DNA from 3 places in the Pseudarthrobacter sp. fls2-241-R2A-168 genome. Region 3 is predicted to be linked to each of the others. Evidence: predicted binding sites of a transcription regulator. Region 3 holds the regulator's gene; each other region holds the start of a gene.
The links. The regulator LexA, encoded in region 3, represses DNA repair genes until DNA is damaged. The targets are predictions, from matches to a motif close to TCGAACANNTGTTCGA.

Region 1 (7,053 bases), on a different contig from region 3:
GCAGTTGAACCAGATCACCGAGGAGCAGGCCATGAAGTTCGAGGCGAAGCTGGCCGGCCGGATTCTGGGCTAGGCCTGACAGCAGCCTTAGGGACCGCCTGCCTGGACCGCCTGCAGGGTCCGGAATCCGCGCCATTCCGGGCCTTACAGCGCCGATTCGATTCTTCGGCGGAAGTTCTGTAAAGTTGTCTTGCCCGCGGTTACTGGAAGCGGAACGGCCCGGAAACGGACGTCCTGCAGACTGCATCTACGGGTACTTCTTTTGAAGTTCGGCAGATTACCCGAGCGGCCAAAGGGGGCTGACTGTAAATCAGCTGGCAACGCCTACGGGGGTTCGAATCCCTCATCTGCCACCCAAGGAAAAGCCTTCGGAACCATAGGTTCCGGAGGCTTTTTCGTGTTTGCGAGCCCGCCCCCATCAAGGTGGCGCAGCATCCGGCAACCCGCTACCACCTCCTGCACCCAATCGGGGAACGTGCCATCACGTTCTGTACCAGATCGGGCGACACGCCATCACGTTTGGGGTCTGCTGGAGCTATCGAATGCACAAGGCGGCGGCAGCACCGCCGTCGTACTTCATCTGGTGTTGATGGGGCGATGCGGTAGAAGCGGCAGGTGGTGGTGGCGCGTTGTAGGGAAATCGGCAAAGCTTAGCCATCGCCCATTTCCCGCGCCTCTGCTGGGAAGCAGGCCCCTCCCATACACACGTTTTGTCCTATAACCCCAGGTTCCCGAGCTGTCTCCAGAGGCGGCAAAACCGTCGTCGACATGACAGTGGCGCGGGCGTAGTCTGGCACCATCGGCGCAAGTGCCCGATGCCCTGCGTCGATCAAAGAATCGATAAAGGAGGACAAATGAGTGCCGTACGTGAATTCATGACTACGGACGCGCAGTGTATTAAGGAAAGCCAGTCCCTAGCAGATGCTGCCCGGATGATGCTGGACCTTGACTGCGGATCGTTGCCGATCTGCGGTGACGACGGCAAGTTGAGGGGCATGATCACCGACCGTGACATCGTGCTCAAGTGCGTGGCCGCCGGGCGCGATCCCCGCGAAATGATGGCCCGCGATCTCGCCTCGGGCAAGCCCTACTGGATCGACGCCGATGCGAACGTTGATGAGGCCATCGACATGATGGAGAGCCACCAGGTCCGCCGGCTTCCTGTCATCGCCGACCACAAGTTGGTGGGGATCCTTAGCCAGGGAGACATCGCCCGCAATTACTCCGAACAGCGCGTGGGCGAGCTGGTGGAGCACATCTCCGAACGCAAACGGATGAACGCTTAGCCGGGAAATTTTCATCAACCAACGCCACGGAGGTCGCTCCGTGGCGTTTCTTGATGCCAAATCCTGGCCTTGTCCGCAGCTCCCCACCTTGAAGGTTAGGAACTGCGGACAAGTTTATGAATCCTCGTGCGCGGCAGGAATCTTCAGTTCAGCGCAATCAGGAGCATCTGGCTGGTTCCCGGGATGCACGTCTGCAGGATGGCCCGGGGGAAACCGCCAAACACATTGATGACATCGTTGGTGGTCCCGGGGTTGGGTACCTGCCCGCGAGCCGTCACCGTGTACGTTCCGTAGCCCGGGATGCTCACCGTCTCACCCACGCCGATTCCGGAGAAGCGGGCCCAGCCGCCGCAGAAATCATGTTCGGTGATAAAGAGTGAGTAGCCGTCGTTGGGCGTGAAGTGGATGGGCCCGATGCAGGCATCGACCATGGACTGCCCACCGGCGCCGGCAACGTAAATGGTCCGGACGGCTGGAGCGGCCGCAACCGGGGCAGGCGCCGGAGCAGCTGCCGGTGCCGGTGCGGGGGCCGAAGCAGGAGCGGGAGCAGAAACAGCAGCAGGTGCCGGGGCCGGGGCGGCAATTGCCGGACCGGTCAGTACCAGTGTCTGGCCCGGGACGATGATGCTGTACTGGCCCAGGCCGTTCGCGGCAAGCATGGCGTTCATGTCCACCCCGAACCGCCCTGCAATTGCACCGACGGTATCGCCGGGAACCACGGTGTACTGGTTTCCGTCGGCGGCCGGCGCGGGTGCCGGTTCCGGGGCGGGTGCGGGCTCGACGGCGGGTGGCGGCGGTGCTGCCTCCGCCGGCGCTTCCGCGGCCGGCGGGGCAGCAGCGGGGGCCTCGGCTGGTGCTTCTGCCGGTGCCTGGACAGATTCCGCGGAACCCGAACCGGCAGCATCGGCCTGCGTGCCCTGCGCCTGGGAAACAGCCTCGGCAACGGGAGCCGCCGCCGTCGTACCTGCCGGAGCGATGGTGACGGGCGCGGCAAGGGCTCCCACTCCCACCGCCGCCACAACGGCAGCGGTGGCCATCCCCGCCCACAGTTTGTTGCTGATGGTGGGGCGGCCCGCCGTCAGGTCGGAACGGGGGACGTCGGTGGCGAAACTACGGCTCGGACCGTCGGGGGTAGAGAAGTATGGCTGGTTCATGGGTAGCCCATCGAGGTGCGGTCCGGCCAGGCAGCTGCGGGTGCAGGAAGCGGGGCAGGACGGATCGAGGTGTGACGCACCGGCGGCCCAGCCTTAGGCCAGGCCGCCGCCGGCGCATGATGGAGGCGTCCGCATACCCAGAAAATACGGAAGCTCCGCGAGAAGGCACTGCCATCCGGAAGCCACCCGGTGAACAGGCCAGCACATGTTCGGTCCTAGGAATCCCGAGTCTAGGAAGTGCGGCGGGGCGCAGGCACCAGTAGGGATTACCCGAATATTTTGGACCGGTACTTGGGAGTGCGGTCCCGGACACTCAAAATCGTTCCTGCGTACTACCTGCTGCTCCGGGCGCGGATGCTACCGGCTTTGCCGGCCCTTCAGCTCCGCAATCTCCCGGCGGAGCATGGCGATTTCCGCAACCAGGTCCGCCAGTTCGGCCCGCACGGGCTCCTCGGCCTCGGCCACCGCTTCGGCGGTGTCCTCCACCCGCTGGACCAGCCAGGACGCAATGGATGCCGTCACCACACCGAGAACGGCGATGCCGCTCATCATGAGGGCTGCTGCCACCACCCGGCCGAGAGGCGTTACCGGGTACATATCCCCGTAGCCCACGGTGGTGATGGTGGTAATGGCCCACCACAGGGCATCACCGAACATCAGGATCTTCGCGTCCGGCGCAGACTGCTCCACGTCCAGGACGGCGAGGGCGCCCACAAACACGAGCATGGTTGCCGATCCCGCCACGTACGTAACCACGCGTCCCCGGAGGGTGTCGCCCAGCGTCCTGTGCAGGACGGACAACAGGGTCACCAGCCGCAGCAGGCGTAGTGGGCGGAAGAATGGCAGGGCCACGATCAGCAGCTCATGCAGGTTCCGGACAAACCAGCTGCTCCGGTCAGCTGCGAGCCAGAGGTTTGCCACGTAGTCCACGGCGAAAATACCCCACGTGGCCCACATGATGGCCTCCAGCCAGATGGCCGCGCTGCCCTCAATGCGGCCGATGACCTGCGACGCATACGCTGCCAGGAAGATCAGCGCCGTCATGGTGAGCGGCCAGTCCGCCAGGTCCCGGTAGCGTTGTTGGGTCATGGAGGAAATCCTACGTGGAGGCTTATCAGCCTTGATGTCTGGCTGACCCGAAAGTTACCCGCAGGTAACATGAGTGAATGCACTTGCTGTTGAGAACCCTCCTGCTGCTCATCACGTCGTCGCGCCGGCCGCCGCTGACCGTCTGGGACCATTCGTCGCTGCCGTTGCGCGTGCTGCCCACGGACATCGACATCGCCATGCACGTCAACAACGGGATGTACCTGTCCCTGATGGACCTTGGCCGGTTCGACCTGATGGTCCGTTCCGGCGTCTGGAAGCGGATGCGGCGGCGGGGCTGGAGCCCGGTCGTGTCCGCGGAAACCATCTCGTTCCGCAAGTCCCTGCAACTGTGGCAGCACTACACCGCCGAAACCAGGATCATCGGGCTGGACGCCAAGGCCATCTACTTTGAGCAGCGTATGGTGGCCGACGGCGAGATTTACGCCCGCGCCTACATCGCCACCCGCCTGGTCCACCAGGGCCGGCCCGTCAGCCAGGAGGAGATCCTGCGCGAGTTTGGCGAGCCCCCCGCAGACCTGGTTCTTCCCGAATGGGTCCATGAGTGGCGGGCCTCCAGCGCGCTGCCCGGGAGCCGGACCCCGGCGCCGCACGCCTGGGCCTAGACATCCCCGGCCGTCTGCCCGGCGGCCTCAGGCGCCCACGTCACGCCGTTCGAGTGCGACGGCGGCGACCACCACGAGTGCCGCCGCGATGCCCCACAGCCACCCGGCCGCAGCCCAGTCCGCGCCGTTGGCAACGGGAGAGTTGCTGTACGCCCAGTGGTACGGGCTCAGGTCCAGCAGCCACTCCACGTCCTGGCTCTGGCGGCCCGCGGCGTTGAACGCGTACCCGAGCACCCCCACTGCAGCCCCGGCGAAGATGCCGTGGATCCTGCGGCCGGTGATGGTACCCACGCACAGGGCGGCGGTGCCGCTGAGCAGTGCCAGCCCGGCGAACAGGACGGTGGCACCGAACAGGTTGCCCGGCTCGATCCCCAGCCGGGAGGGGCCGTTCAGCAAGGACACCAGGACGAAGACCACGCCCGCCAGGACCAGCACCCGCAACAACAATGCCAGTGCCCGTTCCAAGACCACCTGTACCCGCCGCACACCGTGGGCGAGCGTCAGCTCCAGCTGGCCGGACTCCTCGTCGCCGCCGACGGCCGCCGCACCCCATGCCACGGAGGCGATGGTCATCAGCAGGAAGCCGATCAGGCCGAACAGAGTGGCTTGCGTATAGCCGGGGCCGGTGGCGATCTGGTCGTAGTTCAGGGCTTTGGTCATTTCGGCGGGCAGGGCGTTGATCATGTCCTGCATCTGGGCACTGCCGCCAATGGAGGGGTACAGGGGCAGGTAGAGGAATGCTGCGGCCGCCAGTCCAGCGGCCCAGGCGAGCGTGGACCGCCACGTATCAAAGAAGGCCCGGCGGAACAGCGGTAGGCGTGTTCTCACTGCGCCTCCTCCGGCTGGGCGGAATACATCTTCAGCACGGCATCCTCCAGGTCGGGTTCCTCCAGGACCAGGTCGGTCAGCTGCAGGGATCCCAGGATCCGCACCAACGGCTGGATGGGGCCTTCCAAAAGGGCGGACAGCGTCACGGTGCCGTCGGACTCCAGCACCTCCACCTGTCCGACGCCGGGTACCCCGGCCAGCAGCGCAACGGCGTCGTCCGGCGTTATTCCGGCAGCGGTGATGCGGACGCGGCGCACTGCACCTTCGCGAAGCCCGCTCACCGATTCCACGGCAATGATGTGTCCGTCCCGGAGGATGGCCACCGTGTCCGCCGTCTGCTGGACCTCGCTCAGGACGTGAGAACTGAGGAAGATGGTCTGGCCCCGGTGCCGGGCTTCCCGGACCATCGCATGGAATTCCTGCTGAACCAGCGGATCCAGGCCGCTGGTGGGCTCGTCGAGGACCAGCAGCTCGGGCTGGTGCATAAAGGCCTGCAGCAGGCCGAGCTTCTGTTTGTTGCCCTTGGAAAGTTTGCGTGTGTGGCGGTCCAGGTCCAGTCCCAGGCGTTCGGCCAGTTCGTTGATCCGGCCGGCAGGAACTGGACCGCTCACCGCCTCATAATGCGCCAGCAGCTTGCGACCGGTCACCCGGCCCTCAAGGAACAGCTCGCCGGGCAGGTAGCCGATGCGGCGCCGCAGCTCCGGGCCGCCCTTCCGCGGATCCACACCCAGCACCCGCACTTCGCCTGCCGTGGGGCGGATGATGTCGAGGAGGCAGCGCATGGTGGTGGTCTTCCCGGCACCGTTGGGCCCGATCACGCCGAACACCGAGCCGGCTTCCACCGCGAAGTCGATCCCGTGCAGCACCTCGCGGCGGCCGAAACTCTTGGTCAGCGACCGGGCCGAAATCGCGATAGCCATAAGCCCTCCCGTGGACCGCGCCGAACGCTGATGACCCTCAGAATAGGCGCCCGGGTGCAAGCTGTATATGCGCCGGGCACTCTTATTCCCGATGACGCGGGGAGCGAACAAACGGCCCTGGCCAAGACATCCCGGCCACGCACGCGTACGGTTGAAACATGGCTACCGTTGACATCACTGGCGAACAGTTCGCATCAACCATCGAAGGCAACGACATTGTCCTGGTGGATTTTTGGGCAGAATGGTGCGGCCCCTGCAAGCAGTTCGGGCCCACGTACTCCGCCGTTTCCGAGAAGCACCCGGATGTCCTCTTCACCAAGGTGGACACAGAGGCCGAGCAGCAGCTGGCCGCCGAGGCAGGCATCTCGTCCATCCCCACGCTGATGGCTTTCCGCGAAAAGGTGCTGGTGTTCTCACAGCCCGGCGCGTTGAACTCCCAGCAGCTGGAACAGGTTGTGGACGCCGTCAAGGCCCTGGACATGGACGAGGTCCACGCCCACGTGGCACGCCAGCGCGAAGAAGCAGGCGCTGCCAGCAAGTCGGCGGGACCCCAGGACGGCTCCCAGATTCCGGATCTCTAAACCTTTTTTAACTGCAACGCGGGGTCACTTTACGCCCAAGAACTTCGGTTCTTTGGGCGCAAAGTGACCCCGCGTTGTTCGTGTGAAAGGGGCTACAGGCGTTCCAGCTTGACGGGCTCGGCCAGCAATGCGCTCAGGGACTCGTTCAGGTCCTGGACGGCGATGCCCTTGGAGTGCTTGGCCAGATCCTCCTCCGAGGCCCACTGTTCGGTCAGGACCAGCTTGTCCTCGGTGGCTTCGGTCAGCTCATAGCGGATGCAGCCGGGTTCGTTCACCACCTCGTCGATGGCGATTTCCAGGGCCAGCTTTACACGGTAAAACTCGCCGTCGTTGGGGATGAACGTTGCCTGCAGGTCAATGGGAGAACTCATGGATTTCACAATACCGGCCACCGGCTGCAGCCCCGCTCCTGTTTACGCGGGCCATCCGACTGTTGCACCGCCTCAATCCTTTGTTTGCCCGGGGCCGCTTGGTAGCGTGCCCTCATGCGCGCTTACACAGCCGGGGACACTGACGTCCCGTTGCTCGAGGAGACCATCGGCGGGAACTTCGAAAAAATGGTGGCCAGGTTC
Region 2 (7,053 bases), on a different contig from region 3:
GTGAGGTCTGCTTCCACTCGGTGGCCAGGGACGGCAGGACCTTGCCCTCGGCCTGGTTGAAGGTGGTGAGCGTTTCCAGGCACCCGGAGAGGGACAGGATGTACGCAGCGTCGGACTCAATCGCCCAGTTCGCCACCGGTGCGCGGAAATTGTCCACCACGATCCGCTGGCCGGTGTCAGCACTTGCGCTGGGCTGGGAGGCCTGGGTCTGGGTGCCGCTGAAACCGCAGCCGGTCAGGGTGAGGGCAGCGGCCGCGGCCAGAAGGACGCGGGGACGGAGGGAGGAGCGCACAGGTAACCGCCTAGCAGGGCTGCCGCGGGGAAGGGCAGGAATAAAAAGGGGACGGACTTAGGGTAGCCTTCCCTTCCGCGAAAGCGTGAATTGGTGACTCTGCCGTTCAGCTTGGAGGGGCCCTCGGTGCCAGAACAGCCCGGTTTATGAAAAGGAAAGCCCGCCATTTGGGGGAATGGCGGGCTTTCCGGTCTAAAAACCGGGCTGGAATGGCGTCCGGGCGAGCAGAAAGGCTACTTCAGGCCGAGCTGCTTGGTGGGGATCTTGAAGGATTCCTTGGCGGTCAGTGCGGAAACGGCGGCCACCACGCAGATGACGGCAGTGAAGATGCTGATCTGGACCCAGCCGCCGGGCTTGATGCCGCCCATGGCGGCCACGATGGCGGGTGCGAACCCTGCCATCAGGAAGCCCAGCTGGGTGCCGATGGCCAGGCCGGAGAAGCGGACCTTGGTGCTGAACATCTCGGCATAGAAGGACGGCCAGACGGCGTTGGAGGCGGCGTAACCGCAGGAGAAGAAGCCAATGGCGGCCAGGAACATCAGCGGCACGCTGCCGGATTCCAGGCTCAGCAGGAACAGAGGCGTCAGGGCTGCGCTGGCCAGGGCGCCGTAGATGTAGACGGGCTTGCGGCCGATCTTGTCTGCCAGCATGCCGAACAGGGGCTGGGTGCCCAGGGCCACCACGTTGGCGGCCACCACAAGCCAGAGGGTGGTGGTGCCGTCCACGCCGGCAACGGTCTTGGCGTAGCTGATGGCGAGGGTCCCGAACACTGTGGAGACTGCGGCGATGAAGGCGCAGCAGATCACGCGGAGGACATCGCGCCAGTGGCCCTTGAGCAGATCGGCGACCGGGAGCTTGGAGATCTGGGCGGTCTTCTGGGCTTCCTCGAACGCCGGCGGCTCATGCAGTGTGCGGCGGATAAAGAACGCGACGATCACCACAACGGCGCTCAACCAGAAGGGGATGCGCCAGCCGATGCCGTACTTGATCTCGTCCGGGAGGGCCAGGACGGGGATGAAGACGAGGGCGGCGAGGATCTGGCCGCCCTGGGTGCCGGTGAGGGTCCAGGACGTAAAGAAGGAGCGGCGGTTGTCCGGGGCGTGTTCCAGTGTCATGGAGGAGGCTCCGGCCTGCTCGCCGGCTGCGGACAGGCCCTGGCAGAGCCGGGCGAGGACCAGCAGGGCCGGAGCCCACCAGCCGACGGTGTTGAAGTCCGGCAGGCAGCCGATCACGAAGGTGGAAGCGCCCATCAGGAGGAGGGTGAACATCAGGACCTTCCGCCGGCCCACCCTGTCGCCGAAGTGGCCCAGGATGACGGCACCCACCGGGCGTGCTACGTAGGCGAAGCCGAAGGTGGCGAAGGACATGATGGCCGCATTCGCGTCAGCATTCGGGAAGAAGACCGTGGGAAAGATCAGGGCGGCGGCGGAACCGAAGATGAAGAAGTCGTAGTATTCGACGGCGCTGCCCAGGAAGCTTGCGAGGGCTGCCTTCTTCGGCGTCCCGGCCGGGGCAACAATGCCTGGCTCAGCGGACGGAAGTATCTGGCTCATGGAGTTCCTTTTGATGTGACGACTTTGTCGCGGATGGATCGGGGGCTTCAGCCGGCGAGGCCTGGGTCAAGGCGTGGCGCTGTACGGCTGCAGTTGCGGGAGAACCCGGACAGTAGCCACATGGTGGGAGCTACTTGTGCGATACAGCAATGATGGCTGTGAGGGCAGTCACTTGTCAACAAAATATTCATCTAGTAGCAATAGCTCTCACAATGTGGCAACATCGAAGTATGAGTGTGAACCAAACCACAGCGCCCGATGATGTTGCCGCTGACGAAAGTCCGGCCAAAGCGGGCCGATCAGCTGACCGCACGGACATGGTGGGCAAGGCCCTCGGCCTGCTGGTCCTCCTGGGCGATGAACCCCGCGGCGCGAGTGCTGCGGAGATCTCCCGCCGGGCCCAGCTGCCTTTCAGCACCACGTACCGCCTCCTCGGCTCCCTGACGCGGGACGGCTTTGTGGACTACGAGCCGGATGGCCGCCGCTACCACCTGGGCCTGCGGATCTTCCAGTTGGGTCAGCGCGTTTCCAACCATCACGGCTTCGCCGGAACCGCCCTGCCTGTCCTGCGGCGGGTGACCGAGCAGACGGGGGAGGCCACCATCCTCAGCGTCCGGGACGGCCATCACCACCTCACCGTGAACAAGGTGGACGGCCCGCAGATGTTCCGGGTGACCAGCGATCCGGGCCATCTGGGCTCGCTCTCCACCACCGCCGTCGGCAAGGCGCTGGTGGCGTTTGCGGAGGACGCCGAGCGGGAAAAGCTGCTGGCAGAGCTTCCGCTGGAGCCCCTCACGGAAAAGTCCATCACGGACCGGGATGCCTTCCGTGCCGAAATTGAGCTGGTCCGCCGCCGCGGATTTGCCGTGATGGACGAGGAGAACGAGGCGGGCATGCGGGCCGTCGCCGTTCCGCTGCTCAACAGCCAGGGGCACGCGTTCGCTTCCCTGGCCACTGCGGTCCCGGTCTTCCGCCTCAGCTTGGACGGGCTGGAGGCGCACGTGCCACTGCTTCAGGAAGCGGCGGCCGAGCTTGCTGCCCGCCTGCCCCAGCGCTAGCCGCAACTTTGTTTTGTTCGTATGTAGAACAGCAGTGCGGAAAGTGAACAAATGATGTACCGTAATTTCCATCACCCCGGCAGCGCACCCTCCGCAAGGAAGCTGCCCGGTGCCGTATCAAAGGAGCTGCACGGATGAGCAATCGAACTGAGTCCTACCTGGTGGGACTGGTCGGCGATGGCGTGATGCCATCACTCACTCCGCCCATGCACGAACGCGAAGGGGACGTGCAGGGCCTGCGCTACCTGTACCGGCCCATCGACCTGCTGGAGCTTGGCCTTCCCGGCGAATCCGTGGGCCAGCTGCTCCAGAGCGCCCGCAGCCTTGGCTTCAACGGCCTGAACATCACCCACCCCTGCAAGCAGCTGGTCCTGCAGCACCTGGATGAGGTGTCCCCGGACGCCCTGCGGCTGGGTGCGGTCAACACCGTGGTGATCGAGGACGGCCGGTTCATCGGCCACAACACCGACTTTTCCGGCTTCGCCGGCGCCCTCGCCGCCGGACTTCCGGGCGCGAACCTGGACCACGTAGTCCAGCTGGGTGCCGGCGGTGCCGGCTCGGCTGTCGCCTACGCCCTGCTAACCGCCGGGGTCCGCCACCTGGACCTGGTGGACATGGACGCCGCCCGCGGCGCCACCCGCGCCGCCGAGCTGGCCGGGTTCTTCCCGGACAGCACCGTGACGGCACGCAGGACGACGGAGCTGCCGCAGCTGATGCCCCTGGCCGACGGACTGGTGCACTGCACTCCCGTGGGCATGGCCGCCCATCCCGGGCTCCCGCTGGACCTGGACCTGCTTGAGTCCCGCCACTGGGTGGCGGACATCGTCTACCGCCCCATCGATACCGAGCTGGTCCGGGGCGCCCGGGCAAAGGGCTGCGAGGTTCTTGACGGCGGCCGGATGGCAGTGGGCCAGGCCGCGGACGCCTTCCGCATCTTCACGGGCCTGGAAGCGGACCCGGACCGGATGCGCAGCCACTTCCTGGAGCTTGTGGCGGCCGAAGAGGTGGCCGCCTGATGCGCACCGGAATCGCCACAGTCTGCCTGTCCGGCACGCTCAAGGAAAAGATGCAGGCCTGCGCCATCGCCGGGTTCGACGGCATCGAGATCTTCGAGCAGGACTTGGTCACCTCGCCGCTGAGCCCCGAGGATGTGCGCACCATGGCCGCCGACCTCGGCCTGGGCCTGGACCTTTACCAGCCCTTCCGGGATTTCGACGGCGTCACGCCGGACCTGCTGAAGGCCAACCTCCGCCGCGCCGAGGCGAAGTTCAAGCTGATGTCCCGGCTGGGTATGGACACCATCCTGGTCTGCTCAAACGTTGCCACCGCCACCATAAATGACGACGGCCTCCGCGCCGAACAGCTCTCCGAACTCGCGGAGCTGGCCGGGGACCACGGCGTCAAGGTTGCGTACGAGGCCCTCGCCTGGGGCAAATACGTCAACGACTACGAGCACGCCTACCGCCTGGTGGAGATGGTGGACCACCCCAATTTCGGTACCTGCCTGGACTCCTTCCACATCCTCTCCCGCGACTGGGACACCGCGCCGATCGAGAAGATCAACGCGGACAAGATCTTTTTTGTCCAGGTGGCCGACGCCCCCAAACTTTCCATGGACGTGCTGTCCTGGAGCCGCCACTACCGCGTGTTCCCCGGCGAGGGCCAGTTCGAGCTCGCCAAGTTCATGGGCCACGTGGTCCGCGCCGGCTACACCGGCCCGGTGTCCCTGGAAGTCTTCAATGACGTCTTCCGCCAGTCCGACGTCGAGCGCACCGCCGTGGACGCGATGCGATCGCTGATCTGGCTTGAGGAACAGAGCGCCAAATGGCTAGGCACCGAAGGGGCGCCGGGCAACGGCGCCGCCCTCCGCCGTCGTTATCCCATGGAACTGGCCACGCTGCCCAAGGTGAACGAACCCGCAGGCTTCAATTTTGCCGAGGTGAAAGCGGACGATACCGCCCAGCTGGAGAAGCTCCTGGGCCAGCTCGGCTTCGCCTTCGAAGGCCGGCACCGCACCAAGGACGTCCAGCTGTGGACCATGGGGCAGGCGCGGGTGATCATCAACGAGCAGGCCGCACAGCACGCCGAGCCGGCCATCGCAGCCTTGGGGTTCGACGTCGATTCGCCCGTTATTGCCTCTGCCCGGGCCCAGCAGCTCAAGGCCCCGGTGGTGGCCCGCAAGGTCCAGGCCGACGAGGAAGTGTTCCAGGGCATCTCCGCCCCGGACTCCACCGAGATCTTCCTGTGCCAAGGCAGCCCCGACGGCACCGCCGCATGGACGCACGAGTTCGGGGAAGGGCTGGAACACCCGTCCGCGGGAGCCAGCGCGGTGATCGACCACGTAAACCTGGCCCAGCCGTGGCAGCACTTCGATGAGGCCGTCCTCTTCTACACCAGCGCCCTGGCCCTGGAACCGCAGCCGTTCGCGGAAGTTCCGAGCCCCAGCGGCCTGGTGCGCTCGCAGGTCATGCAGACGTCCGACGGCGCGGTGCGGCTGGTCCTGAACCTCGCCCCGGTGCAGCAAGCACCCGTGCAGCAGTCGCCGGCCCGGCAGGCGCGCAAGACCTACCAGGAACACATCGCGTTCGCTGTGGACGACCTTGTTTCCACTGCCCGGTCCGCCCGGGACCGCGGCCTGGAATTCCTGCAGATTCCCGCCAATTACTACGAGGACCTGGACGCCCGCTTCGACCTTGAACCGGGATTCCTGGCCACCCTCCAGGAGCTGAACCTCCTGTACGACCGGGACGCCAGCGGGGAATTCCTCCATTTCTACACCGCCACCGTTGGCAGTGTGTTCTTTGAAATGGTGGAACGCCGCGGCAACTATGACGGCTACGGAGCGCCCAACGCTCCGGTCCGCCACGCCGTCCAGTACGACTCGCTCCAACGCCCCTGACACCACACCCAACCCGCCCTACGAAAGGAGCCAGCCGTGCCGGAAGACATCAATGCCGAGCTGGAATCGGAAGAGCTTGTGCCGCCCGCCGAGCCGAAAGCAGCGCACCTTCCCTTGGACCGTGCCATCGAAACCCAAGCCGACCTCAGTGCCGAGATCAACGCGATCGGCGACGCCTATGCCAGGGCCCTCAAGGATGGTGCCGAGCCTGAGACCCAGCCGCGGCTGGACTACCCGCCGTACCGCAGCAGCATCCTGCGCCACCCCACCAAGAGCCTGCACCACGCGGACCCGGAAACCATCGAGCTGTACTCCCCGGCGTTCGGGCACCAGGACGTGCACGCCCTGGAATCGGACCTGACCATCCAGCACAACGGTGAGCCCCAGGGCGAGCGGATCATCGTGGCCGGCAAGGTCCTGGACGGCAACGGCCGCCCGGTGGCCGGGCAGCTCGTGGAGATCTGGCAGGCCAACGCCTCTGGCCGCTACATCCACAAACGCGACCAGCACCCGGCCCCGATCGACCCCAACTTCACGGGCATCGGCCGCTGCATCACCGGCCCGGACGGCTCGTACCGGTTCACCACCATCAAGCCCGGCGCCTACCCGTGGAAGAACCACCTGAACGCGTGGCGCCCGGCGCACATCCACTTCTCGCTGTTCGGCACCGAGTTTACCCAGCGCATCATCACCCAGATGTACTTCCCCGGCGACCAGCTCTTCCCGCTGGACCCCATCTACCAGACCATCGTGGACCAGGACGCCCGCGACCGGCTCGTGGCCAACTACGACCACAGCCTCACCGAACCCGAATGGGCGCTGGGCTACAACTGGGACATCGTCCTGACCGGTCCCAAGCGGACCTGGACGGAAAACGAGGCGCTGGGCGCCGACGGAGACGAGGAGTAGAAGATGAGCACCAAACTAGTACCCACCCCCGGCCAGACCGTGGGCCCGTTCTACGGCTACGCCCTGCCGTACGAAAAGGACAACGAACTCCTCGCGCCCGGCTCGCCCGGCTCCATCCGCCTGCAGGGCACCGTGTACGACGGATCCGGCCAGGCCATCCCGGATGCCATCCTGGAAATCTGGCAGCCCGACTCCGAGGGCAGGATCGTCCAGAAGACGGGTTCCCTGGTCCGCGACGGGTACACCTTCACCGGCTGGGGCCGCGGCGCCGTGGGCAACTCCGGCGTGTACACCTTCACCACCGTGAATCCGGGTCCCACCAAGCCCGGCGCGGCGGCGTTC
Region 3 (7,053 bases):
GCCATTGCCGGGTACACCAACGCCGGCAAGTCCTCCCTGCTGAACCGCCTGACGGACGCCGGGGTGCTGGTGGAGAACGCGTTGTTCGCCACGCTGGATCCCACGGTCCGGAAGGCCGAAACTGCTGACGGCCTCGGCTACACGCTGGCCGACACGGTCGGTTTTGTCCGGTCGCTGCCCACGCAGCTGGTGGAGGCCTTCCGCTCCACACTGGAGGAAGTGGCTGACTCTGACCTGATCCTCCACGTGGTGGACGTTTCGCACCCGGACCCCGAGGGCCAGATCGCGGCAGTCCGCAAGGTCTTCAGCGAAGTGGACGCCCGCAAGGTGCCCGAAATCATCGTGCTGAACAAGGCTGACGCCGCGGATCCATTTGTGGTGGAACGGCTCAAGCAGCGCGAACCGCGGCACGTGGTGGTTTCGGCCCGCACAGGGGAAGGCATTCCCGAGCTGCTGCAGGCCATCAGCGAGGCCATCCCGCGGCCGTCCGTCAAGCTTGACCTGCTGATCCCGTACGACCGGGGAGACCTCGTCAGCAAGCTGCACGAATCGGACGCCGAGATCATCAGCGTCGACCACGATGAAGCCGGTACCCGGGCAGTAGTCAAAGTCCGGGAAGGCCTGGCGGCTGAACTGGAATCCTTCGTCACCCATGACTGAGGCCGTGGCTGACGAAGCCACAACCACGCCCGGCGAGCAGTTCGTGATCGAGCTGCTCGACCGGGCAGTTGCGGGCATGGGCGGGCAAAGCCGCAGCGGCCAGCACGAGATGGCCAGGCAGGTTGCACGGGCCATCGAAACAGGCGACCACCTCCTCGTCCAGGCAGGCACCGGCACGGGAAAATCGCTGGCATACCTGATACCGCTGATCGCGCATGCCCTGGAAAGCGACAAGCCCGCCCTGGTGTCCACTGCAACGCTTGCCCTGCAGACCCAGATCGTGGGCAGGGACTTGCCCAGGCTCCTGAAAACCATCACTCCTGCCCTGGACCGGCCCGTCAAGGTGGCGCTGGTCAAAGGCAGGTCCAACTACGTGTGCCTGCACAAACTCGAAGGGGGTTTTCCCTCCGAGGAGCCCGCCGAGGGCCAGTTGTTCTCCCTGGGGGAGGACACCAGCGTCCCGCACTTTGCGGCCGCCGTTGGCGGTCCCTCCTCCCAGCTGGGCAAGGAAGTGGTCCGGCTGCGGGAGTGGGCGGAGAAGACCACCACCGGCGACCGGGATGAGCTCCTGCCCGGCGTCACCGACCGCGCCTGGCGGCAGGTCAGCGTCACGTCCATGGAATGCCTGGGAGCGCAGAAATGCCCGATGGCGGCGGAATGCTTCAGCGAACTGGCCCGCCAGAATGCCGCCGAAGCCGACGTCGTGGTCACCAACCATGCCATGCTCGCGGTCAGCGCCTTCGAAGGACTGGCCGTGCTGCCTGAGTACGACGTGGTGGTGGTCGACGAGGCCCATGAACTCCAGGACAGGGTGACGGGTGCTGTCTCCGGGCAGCTTTCGGTGGCCATGGTCCACGCCGCTGCCGCCGGCGCCCGCAAGCACACCGCCATTACCGTGGACGCCCTCAATGCCGCCGCCGCCAACCTGGAGGTGGCTCTGGCTGGCGTCCCCAACGGGCTGCTGCCGAACGGCCTGAACGACGAGCAGCTGGACTGCGTTGACCAGCTGCGTGAGGCCTGCCGGGCCGCGTTGTCTGATTCCAAGGGGGACAGCAGTACAACGGCCGACGGCGGGCGGCAGCTTGCGCGCTCCCGCTTGATGCTCATCCTGGAACTTTGTGAACGCCTCCTGGCAGCCCGGGAGAACAGGGAAGTGGTGTGGTTCTCCCGCGCCAGCTCCTTTGATCCGCAACAGGGATATTCGCAGCCGGATGAAACGGCTCGTGCGCTGATCAACGTTGCTCCGTTGTCCGTAGCCGGGCGGCTGCGTGAGGGCCTGTTCGAAGGGCACACCGTGGTGCTGACATCTGCAACGCTCGCCATCGGCTCGGCCTTTGAGCCCGCAGCGGGCGGCTTGGGCCTCGTGGGTGAGGGCGCACCCAGCTGGACCGGCGTTGATGTGGGATCGCCCTTCGACTACCCCAAACAGGGCATCCTCTACGTCGCAGGCCACCTTCCCAAGCCAGGCCGCGGAGTTTCCCCGGAGGCACTGGCCGAACTCGAAGCACTCATCCGGGCGTCCAACGGCGGTGCGCTCTGCCTGTTTTCGTCCCGGCGCGCGGCGGAGGAAGCGGCCGACGCGCTGCGGCCGAAGCTGGGGATGACCATCCTCTGCCAGGGCGACTCCACCATGACGGCGCTGGTGAAGCAGTTCGCAGACGAACCCGATACCTGCCTGTTCGGCACCATGTCGCTGTGGCAGGGCGTGGATGTTCCTGGCGGGGCCTGCCGGCTGGTGGTCATCGACCGGATTCCGTTCCCGAGGCCGGACGACCCCCTAATGACTGCGCGGTCCCGTGCTGTGGCGCAGGCCGGCGGCAACGGCTTTATGTCCGTCTCGGCCACCCATGCGGCAATCCGCCTGGCACAGGGAGCCGGGCGCCTGATCCGCTCCACCGGGGACAAAGGCGTGGTGGCAGTGCTGGATTCCAGGCTTGCCACTGAACGGTACGCGGGATTCCTTCGCGGGGCCCTGCCGCCCTTCTGGCCAACCACGGACCGGAAGACGGCGATTGCGGCCCTGGAACGGCTGGCAGGGGAGAACGCCTGACGACAGCACCTTCACTTTGCCGGCAGCGCCTTCGCGCTGCCGGCAAAGGGCTGATATCGCTGTTTAGCTGAAGCCGCTGCCTAGAGCGAGCGGAGTACTGAGACGACCTTGCCCATGATGGTGGCGTGGTCGCCCAGGATGGGTTCGTACTGGGTGTTCTGCGGCAGCAGCCACGTGTGGCCATCACGCTGGCGGAAGGTCTTGACCGTCGCTTCGTCGTCCAGCAATGCCGCGACGATATCGCCGTTCGCGGCGTCCGCCTGGCGGCGTACCACTACCCAGTCGCCGTCGCAGATCGCGGCGTCCACCATCGAATCGCCAGCCACCTTGAGCATAAACAGTTCCCCCTGGCCCACCAGCTGCCGGGGGAGCGCCAGGACATCCTCCACCACCTGGTCGGCCAGGATAGGACCGCCGGCGGCGATCCGGCCCACGAGGGGAACCATGGCAGTGTCCATGGCGGTGGGAAGTTGGGTCACTGTCGCGCTGGTGCCCGGCAAGAGGGCGGACGGCTCCGATGCCGGCTTGGGGGCACTCCCGTCAAGTGTCAGGGGCATCAGCACCTCCATGGCGCGGGGCCTTTTCGGGTCGCGGCGGAGGTAGCCGAGTTTTTCCAGCTGCGACAGCTGGTGGGTGACGCTGGAGAGGCTGGCCAGGCCCACGGTATCGCCGATTTCCCGCATGGACGGCGGATAGCCGTTGTCATTAACCGAGCGCTGGATGGTTTCGAGGATTTTCTTCTGCCGCGGCGTCAGGCCCTTGGCGGTCTTCTTCGGTTGGGAGGTTGCCCTGCCCCCGGCGGCTGCTGCTGCCATATTCGCCAATGCCTTTCAGTTTGCCCCGGCATTTCGGCCCGGACCCGGAGTAGCCGCCGTAATTGTCAGACCCTGCTGATCAACTTCAGAGGTGGTTGTTCTTGTCTTCAAAGCTAGGCCAGCCACATGGCATTTTCAAACATTTGTTCTAGCGAGTCTCGACATTATTCGTTGATAAGTGCTAAAACAGAGAAAGCAAAGTTCGAACATTTGTTCTACTCCGCTTGAAGCCATTCGAAGATCCGGATCAGTTCCGGGCGCATCGGGGGCAGCTGGGAAGGACATCGGGCAGCACGGTCAGGTCCAGGAGGGCTCAGTTCATGTCAGCTACATCTGCTTCACAGGGTTCACGTCCGCAGCTTCTTTCGGTGCATCAACTGATGTCGCAGCCGGTCCGCCGGCAGTCCGATCGTCCTGCGCCCCAGCCGCCGCTGCGGCTCACCCGCCGCGGGAAGGTGGTTCTGATCGGCATCCCCCTGGTGCTGCTGGCGGCTCTGCTGCTCTCCCTGGCAGGCTTCTTCAACTCGCCGGCCAAGGCCTCGGATTCCGCCGCAGACCTTTCCATTACCCCCACGGTCACCGTCACCGTGCAGCCGGGCCAGTCGCTGTGGGCCATTGCCGGAACCGTTGACCCGGAGCGGGATGCGCGGGACGTGGTGGCGGACATCGTGCAGCTCAACAACCTGAGCGCCGGAGCGGTGCACCCCGGGCAGCAGCTCTACGTGCCCACGCGCTAGCTGCACGCTGAGCGCGAACAGGGCACCGTCACATTTTCCGGTCTCCTGCACGGGCACTAAACTGTTCAGGTGAATGACCAGCTAGAGCGCCTGAACCGGCTTCCCCTCCGCAACAACCTTCGTGGGTTGACCCCCTACGGTGCGCCCCAGCTGGATGTTCCCATCCTCCTCAATGTCAACGAGAACACCCATGGCGTTCCCGCGGACGTCCGCGCAGCCATCAGCGCCGCAGTAACGGAAGCTGCCGCAGGCCTGAACCGCTACCCGGACCGGGAATTTACCGAGCTGCGCAAGGCCCTGGCGGAGTACTTGGGGCACGGGCTGGATGAGTCGAACGTCTGGGCGGCCAACGGCTCCAACGAGGTCCTCCAGCAGATCCTCCAGGCTTTCGGTGGACCCGGCCGCACGGCACTGGGCTTCCCGCCCACGTACTCCATGTACCCGCTGCTGGCCAGCGGCACGGACACCGAATACATCGTGGGTGACCGGGCGGAGGGCTACGGCCTGAGCGCGGAATCGGCCGCCCTGCAGGTCAAGGAACTGCAACCCAATATTGTTTTCCTTTGCTCTCCAAACAACCCCACCGGAACCGGCCTTGGGCTCGACGTGGTGGAGGCGGTGTACGAGGCCGGCGAAGCCAGCCAGACGATTGTCATTGTGGACGAGGCGTACCATGAGTTCGCCCATGACGGAACGCCCAGCGCTCTCACCCTCCTGCCAGGCCGCGAACGGCTGATTGTCTCGCGCACCATGAGCAAGGCCTTCGCCTTGGCGGGGGCCCGCCTCGGTTACATGGCCGCGGCACCGGAAGTCACCGATGCCCTGCGCCTGGTCCGGCTGCCGTACCACCTGTCCGCCATCACCCAGGCCACCGCGCTGGCAGCCCTTCAGCACCGCGAGGCCCTGATGGCGGACGTTGAGGACATCAAAGAACAGCGCGACAGGATCGTGGTGGAGCTGACCAGGATGGGCCTGAAGCCCGCCGCCTCGGACTCCAACTACGTTTTCTTTGGCGGGCTCGAGAACCCGCACCAGGTCTGGCAGGAATTGCTCGAGGCAGGCGTGCTGATCCGCGACGTCGGGATCCCGGGCCACCTTCGCGTCACCGCGGGCACGAAGGCCGAAACCACAGCGTTCCTCACGTCGCTGGAAAGCATCCTTGCCGGCCAGTCGAAGCTTCCCGCCTAGACTGGAAGTATTGGCGCTGGGCGCCCTGAACCACTCCTTCTTCCCAAAGGACACTTGACCATGAGTTCCATCGGATCCACTGCGGCCAGGACGGCGCGCATGGAGCGTGCCACCAGCGAGTCCTCCGTGCTCGTGGAGATCAACCTCGACGGTACCGGCATCTCGGACATCGACACCTCGGTGCCGTTCTACGACCACATGCTCACCGCGCTCTGCAAGCACTCGCTCATCGACCTCACGGTCAAGGCCACCGGCGACACCCACATCGACGTCCACCACACCGTGGAGGACGTTGCCATCACCTTTGGTGAAGTACTGCGCACCGCCCTGGGCAACAAAGCGGGAATCCGCCGCTTCGGTGAAGCCACCGTGCCCCTGGATGAAGCGCTGGCCCACGCCGTCGTCGATGTCTCCGGCCGCCCGTACCTGGTGCACGGAGGCGAACCCGCAGGCCAGGAATACCACCTGATCGGCGGGCACTTCACCGGCTCGCTGACACGCCACGTCTTTGAAGCCATCACCCTGCACGCCGGGATCTGCCTCCACATGAACGTGATCGCCGGCAGGGATCCGCACCACATCGTCGAAGCCCAGTTCAAGGCCTTCGCCCGCGCCCTCCGCGCTGCCGTTGAATCCGATCCCCGCGTCGAAGGCATTCCCTCCACCAAGGGTGCGCTGTGAGCGGCCAGGTCCTGCGCGACGGCGCCATCATCGATCCGGCAGCTTCACAGAAGCTGCCGTCCCCCGAGGGGAAGCCCACCGTCACGGTGCTGGACTACGGTTCGGGAAACGTTCGCTCTGCAGTCCGTGCCCTGGAGCGCGCGGGCGCCGAGGTAATCCTCAGCTCCAAGCCCGAGGATGTCCTGAACGCTGACGGCCTGGTGGTTCCCGGCGTCGGCGCTTTTGAAACCGTGATGCGTGAGCTCAAGGCTGTGGACGGCATCCGCCTCATCGGCCGCCGCGTCGCCGGCGGCCGCCCGGTCCTGGGCATCTGCGTAGGCCTCCAGGTGTTGTTCGAAGCCGGTGTGGAACACGGCACCGAAGCCGAAGGCATCGGCGAATGGCCCGGCAAAGTGGAACTCCTTCCCGCAGATGTTGTTCCCCACATGGGCTGGAACACAGTCAAGGTGCCGGAGGGCTCAAAGCTCTTTGCCGGCGTCGAAAACGAGCGGTTCTACTTCGTGCACTCCTATGGGGTGCAGGAATGGAACTTCGATATCATCCAGCCGCGGATGGCCCCGCCCCTGGTCACCTGGTCCGAGCATGGCGCCCCGTTCATCGCCGCCGTCGAGAACGGCCCGCTCTGCGCCACCCAGTTCCACCCGGAAAAGTCCGGCGACGCCGGTGCGCAGCTCCTGCGCAACTGGGTGGATGCCCTGCGCCGGCCGGCTGAGGCAGGCAACGCAGGAGCAAGCAGCACGGACGCAACCGCCGCGGACTCAGGTGACCGGGCGCCGGATGCCGAAGAGACCGCCGGCGGCGGCGCCTAGTGTGGTCTGTCCTGCTGATGGGCCTCGCCGGCCTGCTCATTGGCGGCGGCATCTCGTTCCGGCAGCAGCACAAACCGCTCTGGACGCAGGTTTCCTTCTACGTCCTGGCGGGC

Region 1: QRN11_RS03695 (LysM peptidoglycan-binding domain-containing protein) is a predicted target of LexA. The motif match lies at 2,638-2,653, and genes of this name have one in related genera.
Region 2: QRN11_RS01665 (shikimate dehydrogenase) is a predicted target of LexA. The motif match lies at 2,928-2,943, and genes of this name have one in related genera.

Annotation. Positions count from the first base shown of each region.
Region 1 covers NZ_JARVSG010000004.1:379,021-386,073, forward strand. Annotated here, with positions in the region: gene QRN11_RS03680 (hypothetical protein) at 1-73, shown strand, start outside; tRNA gene QRN11_RS03685 (tRNA-Tyr) at 272-353, shown strand; gene QRN11_RS03690 (CBS domain-containing protein) at 855-1,286, shown strand; gene QRN11_RS03695 (LysM peptidoglycan-binding domain-containing protein) at 1,430-2,440, opposite strand; gene QRN11_RS03700 (potassium channel family protein) at 2,798-3,529, opposite strand; gene QRN11_RS03705 (acyl-CoA thioesterase) at 3,607-4,152, shown strand; gene QRN11_RS03710 (ABC transporter permease subunit) at 4,180-4,980, opposite strand; gene QRN11_RS03715 (ABC transporter ATP-binding protein) at 4,977-5,900, opposite strand; gene QRN11_RS03720 (thioredoxin family protein) at 6,059-6,481, shown strand; gene QRN11_RS03725 (putative quinol monooxygenase) at 6,574-6,852, opposite strand; gene QRN11_RS03730 (AMP-binding protein) at 6,967-7,053, shown strand, end outside.
Region 2 covers NZ_JARVSG010000003.1:225,466-232,518, forward strand. Annotated here, with positions in the region: gene QRN11_RS01650 (ABC transporter substrate-binding protein) at 1-292, opposite strand, end outside; gene QRN11_RS01655 (MFS transporter) at 526-1,845, opposite strand; gene QRN11_RS01660 (IclR family transcriptional regulator) at 2,076-2,903, shown strand; gene QRN11_RS01665 (shikimate dehydrogenase) at 3,038-3,919, shown strand; gene QRN11_RS01670 (bifunctional sugar phosphate isomerase/epimerase/4-hydroxyphenylpyruvate dioxygenase family protein) at 3,919-5,802, shown strand; gene pcaH (protocatechuate 3,4-dioxygenase subunit beta) at 5,839-6,711, shown strand; gene pcaG (protocatechuate 3,4-dioxygenase subunit alpha) at 6,715-7,053, shown strand, end outside.
Region 3 covers NZ_JARVSG010000041.1:26,042-33,094, forward strand. Annotated here, with positions in the region: gene hflX (GTPase HflX) at 1-660, shown strand, start outside; gene QRN11_RS19585 (ATP-dependent DNA helicase) at 653-2,710, shown strand; gene lexA (transcriptional repressor LexA) at 2,791-3,525, opposite strand; gene QRN11_RS19595 (LysM peptidoglycan-binding domain-containing protein) at 3,906-4,262, shown strand; gene QRN11_RS19600 (histidinol-phosphate transaminase) at 4,332-5,450, shown strand; gene hisB (imidazoleglycerol-phosphate dehydratase HisB) at 5,511-6,131, shown strand; gene hisH (imidazole glycerol phosphate synthase subunit HisH) at 6,128-6,940, shown strand; gene QRN11_RS19615 (CG2302 family histidine operon protein) at 6,940-7,053, shown strand, end outside.